Regions from separate parts of the Photobacterium sp. GSS17 genome, predicted to be linked through region 1. Evidence: predicted binding sites of a transcription regulator. Region 1 holds the regulator's gene; the other holds the start of a gene.
The links. Region 1 encodes PurR, which represses purine synthesis genes. Its sites were predicted from a motif close to TNANGNAAACGTTTNCNTNA; they were not measured.
Positions count from the first base shown of each region.

Region 2: the regulator PurR is predicted to act here: its motif matches at 2,002-2,021, upstream of PGW97_RS12855 (uracil-xanthine permease family protein).

Region 1 is NZ_CP117517.1:1,431,734-1,436,672, forward strand. It holds gene PGW97_RS06325 (hypothetical protein) at 1-110, opposite strand, end outside; gene PGW97_RS06330 (TfoX/Sxy family DNA transformation protein) at 310-900, opposite strand; cyclic di-GMP riboswitch class I at 1,024-1,130, opposite strand; gene purR (HTH-type transcriptional repressor PurR) at 1,334-2,341, opposite strand; gene PGW97_RS06340 (heme ABC transporter ATP-binding protein) at 2,867-3,805, opposite strand; gene PGW97_RS06345 (FecCD family ABC transporter permease) at 3,802-4,839, opposite strand; gene PGW97_RS06350 (heme/hemin ABC transporter substrate-binding protein) at 4,886-4,939, opposite strand, start outside.
Region 2 is NZ_CP117517.1:2,851,809-2,856,747, reverse strand. It holds gene upp (uracil phosphoribosyltransferase) at 1-326, shown strand, start outside; gene PGW97_RS12855 (uracil-xanthine permease family protein) at 697-1,953, opposite strand; gene PGW97_RS12850 (DUF2066 domain-containing protein) at 2,253-3,401, shown strand; gene PGW97_RS12845 (DUF2069 domain-containing protein) at 3,528-3,959, opposite strand; gene wrbA (NAD(P)H:quinone oxidoreductase) at 4,005-4,583, opposite strand; gene arsC (arsenate reductase (glutaredoxin)) at 4,592-4,939, opposite strand, start outside.

The DNA of each region.
Region 1 (4,939 bases):
GGCGGAAGCAGGCTAATAAGAACCACCGCTCGCATCAGGCGTGGCCATTTGCCAAACTTATCCTTGAACATCTGTTCATTTTGTCCTGGGAAAGGTTGGGAATAGTTCATATAACCTCCGGTGTTTTACATCCGGCTAATTCTACAATTGCCCTCATTGAATAAAAGTGTGTTGCCGAATTAATAAGCAGCTTTGTGAGTTAATTCAATGTTTGACAGGGAATGACATTATTCTGTCATTGCAGAGCCAAAAATATGTTGGGAATAAAAAAGAGATCCGAAGATCTCTTTTATATGTGTTAGGTTGCGATTAACTTAATTTCGCAAGAAGTTCTGAGCGCCGCTCTTTCGGGATAACAGACCAGTGCTTGCCACTGATTGCTCCTTCCAAAGCCCACAGTAAGTCGATACTTACTTCGCCTTCATGAGTGCTCTGTAGCGCTTTATACGCATTCAGGGCACCGGCTTCGTACAGCTCATCCACTGTGGTTATTCCGGCTTTTTTCAACATCCTCTCATTCGCCAGGCGAAGATTGGGTAAATCTTTGATTCGATTGGGAGAGGTGTTATTTTTTATTTCTTTATCTGCTTTAGCGGCAGATAAAGACAATTTCGCCTGAGCCAGAATTTTATCAGTATCGTCCCACCACTCTTCAGGAATGGCATAATGTTTGGTTACAACAGGAAAGCCACGTTTCTTATATACATAAGGTTTCATTCCTGCGGATTTATATTCCTTTTCATTGTCGGCATTCGCCCGTAAATGCAGTTTGTCATTTACCACGAGTGCAAACATTGTTTCGCCAGAAAATATGCCAAAGCCGCCAAACATTGAGCGTGATTTGACGTTATCGAAATTATTAAAAAGGCGTAATGAATCTTTGAGTACTGGTTTGTCCATGCGTCTTCTCGGTGAATTGTTACTAGGTCACCTAACAACGAGCGAGGATTCAAGAATAGCAGAGTTGTAAAACGAACTGTCAGGGAAAAGTGAAATTATTTCCTGATGTTATCTGCTATATCCATCGGCAACCCCGCTACCATAAGTTGACTGCTTTAAAAATAAAACTGCCTACTCTTAGGCCGGAAGCTTTGCGTCCCTACCTTTCGATAGGTTTGCCTTGTTCGTGACACCTAAAGCATATCTCAGAAGATTATTTTGAACTTGCTCCCAACTTTTAAAGTGTGATATTGCTCCCAGTAATATCTCACAATTTTTATAGTGATATACTTCTAATGTTGTGAATTTATTACTGTTTAAGTCAAAAGTGGTACAAAAAAACCGGAGATAAAAATCTCCGGTTTGTCATACATTTGTCATCAAGTTATGCATATCAGCTGTTCAGGTTACGCACTGATTTGCGAACGACCAGTTCTGGTATCATTTCAAAAACCTGATGCTCGTGTTCTTTGTTCTTCACGCGATCCATCAGAATCTCAACCGCACTCTTACCCAAACGGCGTTTAGGCTGGTGGATCGTGGTCAGTGGCGGTGAAAAATACGGTGCCAGGTCGATGTTATCGTAGCCAATGATCGACATATCGTCAGGTACACGGATACCGGCTTGCTCAAATGTACTGATCATGCCCATCGCCATGATGTCATTGAAGCAGAAAATCGCGGTTGGACGCTTTTCCATTGCCATAAATGTGTTGGCCGCTTTTACCGCAGATTCACATTCGAAGTCACCTTCCAGAATCCAGTCTTCATTGATGTCTAGTCCGGCTTCTGTCATTGCCTTGCGGAAACCTTTCAGGCGTTCGCGACAGGCCGCTTTTTCTGCGTGGCCAGTCAGACAGCCAATTTCCTTATGACCGTGCTCAATAAAGAATTTGGTTGCCACGTAGCCGCCAAGTTCAGCATTGTCCTGAATTTTATCGGTGTGCGGGCTTTCCGGACCCCAGTCCATGATCACCATCGGCAGATCTTTCTGGCGCTCCAGCAGTTCCAATAGTTGCTCGTCAAGATCCGAACACATCACCAGCAGGCCATCTACCCGTTTTTCGGCCAGCATACGCAGGTAATCTCTTTGCTTTTCCAGGTTACCTTCGGTGTTACACAGAATCAGCGTATAGCCTTCACCGTAGCAATATTCTTCAACGCCGTGGACAACTTCAGCGAAAAACGGGTTGGTCGATTTGGTTACCAGCATGCCGATGGTGCGGGTTGTATTGCACTTCAGGCTTCGTGCTACGGCACTTGGTGCGTAGTTCAGCTCTTCAACCGCCGCGAGAACTTTCTTCTGTGTTGCTTCAGCCACGAAGCGTGTTTTGTTGATCACGTGTGAAACGGTGGTGGTTGAAACACCAGCCATACGTGCAACATCTTTAATCGTTGCCATAGTTATTCTTCTAGTGAATGGGTCCGCAGACCTTTAAATTGAATGCATTACCTAAGAGGACAGTGATGAGTTGCGATGTCAGGGATGCCATTCACTATTCTGTTAGGTGGAATTACCAGAAACGCCAAAAGGCCGCATCTCGAACGGGCGGCTTCATCTCTGATAACAAAAAATCGTACCCGCGCTAATAAAACGCGTTGCATGGATCATTTGCATTGTTTAATCGCTTGCGATCACATTTTACTGAGTGTGGCCAATAGTGCAATGTTTCTGGCCAAAGTCATGGATATTAATTGACAGTTATCAATATTTTGCTTGTAACAAGGCTCTACGCTGCAATTTATTGTTATGGTAATAACTTGATTTGAAACAAATTTAATATCCTGCAATAAATCAGTTTGCATGGAATAAAAATACCGGTTGTGCTTGCTGCGCGACAACCGGTACTAATTTCGCTCAATCAACGATGTTTCCGCTCTTATAAAACCGTGGTCTTTTCACTTGAAGCGGCGTTATCACTCTGCTTCACGAGGTTTGATTGATAGTAATAGCGGCTCTGTTTTCTGCCTTTTTTCTGTCTGCGTTTTCACCGGCCGGTAACACGACAGGGTAGCCGTCGACCGGGTGGTGGCTGATGCATACCGGCCAGCCATATACGGTTTCAATGAGCGATTCGCTTAACGCATGCTGCGGGCTACCATCTGCCTGGATTTTGCCGTTGTTCATGATAACTAACCGGTCAGCGTACTGAGCAGCAAGGTTCAGATCATGGATGACGACGATGACCGCCGCGCCGGCCCGAGCCATGTCTCTGGCGACGCGTAACGTGTTGTGCTGATGCGCCAGATCTAACGCTGAGGTCGGTTCATCAAGCATCAGAACGCACTGTTCGCCCGCCTGACTTAATTGTGTCAGCACGCGGGCAAAATGAACCCGCTGTTTTTCTCCGCCGGATAAGGTCGGGTACAGACGTGAAGACAGGGCAGTCACGTCTACCTGCGCCATTTTTTCACTGGCAATTTTTCGGGTACGGGCCTGCGAGATATTGAGAGGCAAAGCCCCCAGAGCCACCACTTCTTCAGCCGTGAAGGCAAATGTCAGACTGCTGTGCTGCGGCAGGATGCCGAGATGCTGAGCCAGCTGATGGGGTGGCCAGTTTTGTCGGTTGCGGCCGAAATAGCAGATTTCCCCTGGCACGCTCCGTTCACCACACAGAACTTTCAGCAGGGTACTTTTCCCTGCGCCGTTGGGGCCTAACAGTGCAGTCAGCTCGCCTGAGCGAATGTCGATCGAGAAGTCGTCCAGAATCACTTTGTCGCCCAGACTGAGGTTCAAACCCGTGACGCTGACTGCTACGGGCTCTGTTACCACAATTGGCTTTGTTACCAAAGACGAGCGGTTGGCCGAATCTGCTGGCTGGCGTGCAAAGGACGAAGCGTTCACGGTTGTTGGATTGTCACTCATGACAGTTTGCCCTTTTGCTTAACTAACAGTGTGATGAAAAATGGCGCGCCAATTAACGCGGTGATGATGCCAACAGGAAGCTCTGACGGTGCCGCGACAACGCGCGCCAGCATGTCAGCAATCAGGAGCAGTAAAGCGCCAAGCAAAGCGGACAGCGGAAGCAGGGTTTTGTGGTTCGGCCCGATCAGCATTCGACAAATATGGGGAACAATCAGGCCAACAAAACCGATCACCCCGGTCAGGGAAACGGCCACTCCGACGCCAGCGGCACAAAGCAGAATCAGGCTGCGTTTCAGGTGCTGGACGTTAACACCCAGGTGACGAGCTTCTGCTTCTCCCAGCAAAAAGGCATTCAGGGCGTTGGCATGGCGATCAAAAAGAACAATCAGCAGCGCCAGCGTCATATAGGCCAGAGCGATGCTGGGCCAGGTTGCGCCAGCCAGTGAGCCTAATGTCCACAATGACAGATCTCGCAGTGCCTGATCATCGGCATAGTAGTTCATCAGGCCCAGTGCTGCGCCGGACAGCGCGCCAATAGCAACCCCAGCCAGTAACATGACGGTGACGGATGTGCCATTTTTATCGGTTCCCAAAGTGTATACCAGGTACGTTGTGGCAGTGCCGCCCAGAAAAGCGAGCACGGGCACTGTGCCCAGTGTGAGCAGGTAGGGGGAAAGGGCGGCAAGCGGGGCAAAAAGCACGATTCCGACTGCGGCCCCCAGGCTTGCTCCGCCGGATACCCCAATGATGCCCGGGTCAGCCAGCGGGTTGCGGAACAACCCCTGCATCACAGCACCACACAGCGCCAGAATGGCACCGACGGCAATTCCCATCAGGGTTCGGGGCAGGCGAATTTGCTGAATGACCATACTGATATGAGTCGGCAGTTCGGTCTGCCACGGCAGAAGCGCATGGAGGCTGTCCTTGACGCTGATTGCCATTGGGCCGACCGTCATTGAGACGATCAGCGTCATTGTCAGCAAAGCCAGACCAGCCGGAAAGACCACGCGGGTTGGGAGTCGTTGTAACTGCATGTTGTGTACTACTCGGGAAAATGACTCAGGGTAGGTTGAGGGTGACTCAGAATGACTGAGGATAAAATTCGCGGTTGAGGCGTTCTGCTTCATTCAGGCT
Region 2 (4,939 bases), 1.4 Mb from region 1:
TTTACCGCGACGAGGAAACGCTGGAACCTGTTCCTTACTTCCACAAACTGGCTTCTAACATTGATGAGCGTATGGCGCTGGTCGTTGACCCAATGCTGGCAACAGGTGGCTCAATGATCGCGACGATCGACCTGCTGAAAGAGCACGGCTGTAAATCCATTAAAGTGCTGGTACTGGTTGCGGCGCCGGAAGGCATTGCGGCGCTGGAAAAAGCTCACCCGGACGTTGAGCTGTACACGGCAGCTATCGATGAGAAACTGAATGACAAAGGCTACATCGTTCCTGGTCTGGGCGATGCTGGTGACAAGATCTTCGGTACGAAGTAATTGTCAGACGGAGAATTCAGAAAAAGCCGGCGATTGCCGGCTTTTTTATGTCTGTAATTTTTGCGCTATCGAGATATAGGCATAAGCGGGATGGGAAAGTGAGTCAGGGTATCCTGAGCCTGAGTGAAACCGCGTCGAGCTATACCATGTCGCTACAACTACAACTACAGCTCCGTCATACCGCTCTATCATATAGCTCTATCTATTATAGCGACATCTTCACTGAGTGTGACCGTGGCAATGTTACACGCGGTTTATCCGCCATACACGACAACTTCTCGCGTTGCTGCCCTCAGTGTCAATTTTGCTGTAAACAAAAAGAGCTGCCCGAAGGCAGCTCTTATGTACTAGCGAACGCTAGTGTGAAGAATTATTTCGAGTCTTGCGCGCTGTCCAGCTGCGCATTATCAACCACGTGATTTTCACCCAGGTCCGCAGGCAGAATCAGGTTTAGTATAATGGCGACAATACCACACAGGCTGACACCTTGCAGGCTGAACTCGCCGATCCCAAAGGCCATACCGCCAATCCCGAATACCAGAGTAACGGCAACAATCACCAGGTTGCGTGATTTATGCAGATCCACCTGGTTTTTGATCAGCGTGTTCAGGCCGACGGTTGCGATTGAACCGAACAGCAGAATCATGATGCCGCCCATTACCGGTACTGGGATGGTTTGCAGAATGGCGCCCAGCTTACCGACAAAAGCCAGTACCAGCGCAGTGACTGCGGCCCAGGTCATGATTACCGGGTTGTAGGCTTTGGTCAGCATAACGGCACCGGTAACTTCAGAGTAAGTGGTGTTTGGCGGCGCACCGAACAGCGAAGCAGCCATGGTTGCCACCCCGTCACCGGTCATGGTGCGGTGCAAACCCGGCTTCTTCAGGTAGTCTTTACCGGTCACGTTAGAAATAGCCAGCATATCCCCGACGTGCTCAACGGCCGGCGCAATTGCTACCGGAATCATGAACAGCATGGCATTGATATTAAACTCAGGGTATGTGAAGTTTGGCATGGCCAGCCAGGAGGCCTGTTGTACCGCAGTAAAGTCAACCACACCGTAGACCAGTGCCGTCACGTAACCGGCGACGATACCCGCCATAATCGGCACAAGCTTCAGGAAGCCACGGGCGAACACGCTGAAGAAAATGGTCACCAGCAGCGAGACAGAAGAAATCCACAGCGCAGCATTGCCGTCGATCAGTTGAACCGCACCGTCACCGGTTTTACCCAGCGCCATGTTCACCGCCGCAGGTGCCAGACCCAGCCCGATGACCATAATGACTGGCCCGACCACCACTGGTGGCAGCAGCTTGTGAATAATACCGACACCGCGCACTTTGATTATGCCACCCATACAGATGTACACCACACCGGCCATCATCAGGCCACCCATGGTTGCCGGGATACCCCAGGTTTGAACACCGTACATGATAGGAGCAATAAACGCGAAAGAGGAAGCGAGGAAAATAGGGACAGAGCGTTTAGTAATGACTTGGAACAGGAGGGTACCTAGACCGGCACCGAAGAGCGCAACGTTGGGGTCCAGACCGGTAAGTAGCGGAACCAGAACCAATGCCCCGAATGCAACAAAGAGCATCTGAGCACCTTGTAATATCTGCATCATTTGTATATTTCCCATCCTAGCTGTAAAAAAATCGCGGAATGTTAGCACAGAAGAAATCGTTTGCCTAATTCTCCACTGAGAAAGTAGTGAATAAAGGCAAAATGTCGCTGGGTGGGTGTTTGGGGAAAGAATAACTGACGCAGCCTTGACGTATTTGTCGCCATTTTGGCTAAATATGAATAAAAGCGATGGCATAAAAATGCCGTCATGTCCGGATTTTTCCTACAATTGGTTGCCGAATTTAATGGGATCAATTTATCATCGTGCAACAATCAATCTAAATGATAAATGAGTTTATTATGCTGCGTCTTACCTTCCTTCTTATGGCCTTGCTGGCCGGGACTGTGCAGGCTGCAACAGTCACAGACCTTTACCAGGCCAGGATTGTGTTGCCCGATACTGACAGCCAGTCAGAGCAAAATGCCCGCCGCGATGCCCTTGCACAGGTGCTGGTGAAGGTCTCGGGACAGAGCCGAGTGGTGAACAATGACGTCGTGACCAAGGCGCTGGCTAACAGTAACCCGTTTGTCAGCCAGTATGGTTACGGCAACCTGAAAGGGAAGCGTACCCTGGATCTGACTTTCGATCGGAACCGTGTGCGCCAGTTGCTGACTCAGGCTCAGGCAACCTTCTGGGGTGAACAGCGCCCAAATGTGCTGGTCTGGCTGGTTGAAGACGCGGAAAGCAACCGTAACATTGCCTGGGATCAGTCGGGGAACCCGCTGCTGGCCGGGATGAAGAGTGAGGCAGACCGAAGAGGTGTGCCGACCATGATGCCAATCGGGGACTTTGAGGACGTTACGGCGATCAGCGTCCCGGATTTGTGGGGCGGTTTTGTCGGGCCAATCGTACAAGCCAGCCAGCGCTACCAGCCGGAAGCGGTGCTGGTGGTTCGCGCCCGCCGTAAAGGGCCGGATGACTACGTCATGAACTGGCAGCTGTATGCAGAAGGCCCGGAAAAAATGGCGGCGACCAAGGTGACGCCATCTGAAGGACAGGCATCCGGTACGTCGGAGGCAACGCTTCGTCGGATGATGGATCATGTGGCCGATCAGCTGGGAGTGAAATATGCCGTGCCGCTGGGGGGGGATGAGAGTGGCCAACTGGCCGTGGTGGTCAGTAATATTCGCAGTGCCAAAGATTTCTTTACCCTTGAGCGCATGATGACCAACCTGAGCTCCGTGGCCGGAATCAATGCTTATCGCATTCAGGGGGAGCAGGTGGAGTTTTCCGTAAAACTATTGAGTACGGAAGCAGCCTTCCAGCGTGAACTGAGCCAGAACAGCCGCCTGTCAGAAGTCACAGCGCCTGTGATGCCAGCAGAGCCAGAGGTTCAGCCAACAGAAGCCGTACTGGACGGGCAGACAGACTCATCTGAGACGCTATCTGCCCCCGCGAAACCGGTGAAGCAAGTCAGCATGTATGAATGGCGTGCGCCACAGGCCTGATTGCGCCAGTGGTTCATTGACCCTAAAAGTAATAAAAAAACGGTGGCTGATGCCACCGTTTTTATTTTTCATCTTTCGCTAAGTCGCTAAGTCGCTAAGTCGCTAAGTCGCTAAGTCGCTAAGCTACTAAGCCGACGGCCCCTCATGACGGGCTTTTTCTTCTTTCTCGACTTCCGACAACTTTTTCAGTTTGATGCCGAGTTCGCGGCCGCGATGGCGGGCAAACATGGCATTGGCGACGAAAGCACAACTGGTGATCAGCAGTTCAACCAGAGCGAGCCAGCGTTCCCCTTCATCTACCCACAGCATGGTCAGTGCGTGGAGAAAGTAGAACATCAGAATAAAATTGGCCCAGGCATGGGTATAGGGTTTCCCTGCCAGAATGCCTTTGAGCGGCAGCAGTAGCGGAACAATCCAGACACCGGCCATGATCAGGCTATTCAGGTGCGGGTGCGGCGAAAGCAGGCTTTGCCACAGCCCAACCCAGACCATCAGTGACAGGTAAGCGGTTAAGGCGCCCAGGCGCAGGCGGCGAGTGTGTTGACTCATGGGGGTCATGGTACGCATCCTTCAGTATGACCGTGTTGTCCCTAACGGGACGGCTTACATTAGTTTCAGGGCCGCTTCGGCCAGGCGTTTGCCACAGGCCTGAGCCAACTCGCATTCTTCCCGGCTCAGCTGACGGCTTTCCCCGGTGTTGAAGTGGGATGGTCCGTAAGGAGTTCCGCCTGACTGGGTGGTATGCAGCGCCGGCTCTGAATACGGGATCCCGACGATCAGCATGCCGTGATGCAGCAGGGGCAGCATCATCGACTGAAGTGTCGTTTCCTGCCCACCGTGCATTGATGATGACGAGGTAAACACACAGGCAGGCTTGCCGATCAGTGTCCCACCAAGCCATTCCCGGCTGGTCGTGTCCCAGAAATGCTTCAGGGGGGCGGCCATGTTACCAAACCGCACCGGACTGCCCATCGCAAGGCCGATACACTGTTGCAGATCGGCCTGACTGACCAGCGGATCACTATCGGAATCCTGCGCACTGTTACCCTGACTGTCGATGTCAGCCACGGTGCGAAGCATGGCTTCACAGCCGTCAACCTGTTCTATCCCACGGGCAATCTGGCGTGCCAGTTGGCGGGTATTGCCGTGACGGCTGTAGTAAAGAACCAGAAGGCTTTTCATACTGGCGCTTACAGGATGTCGAGCACTTGCTCTGGCGGACGGCCCATTGCCGCTTTGTCACCATTGACCACGATTGGACGTTCAATCAGTTTCGGGTTGGCGGCCATGGCTTCAAACAGTTGCTGCTCGGTCACGTTGTCGCCGTCCAGGTTCAGCTCTTTGTACAGGCTTTCCTTGGTACGCATCATCTCACGTGCTGATCCATAGCCCAGTTGGCTAAGCAGCGTCTGAAGCTGCTCAATCGACGGCGTTTCATCCAGATATTTCACGATAGTCGGAGCGATACCTTTTTCTTCCAGCAGGGCCAGAGTTTCACGGCTCTTAGAGCAACGTGGGTTGTGATAGATAGTGACTGA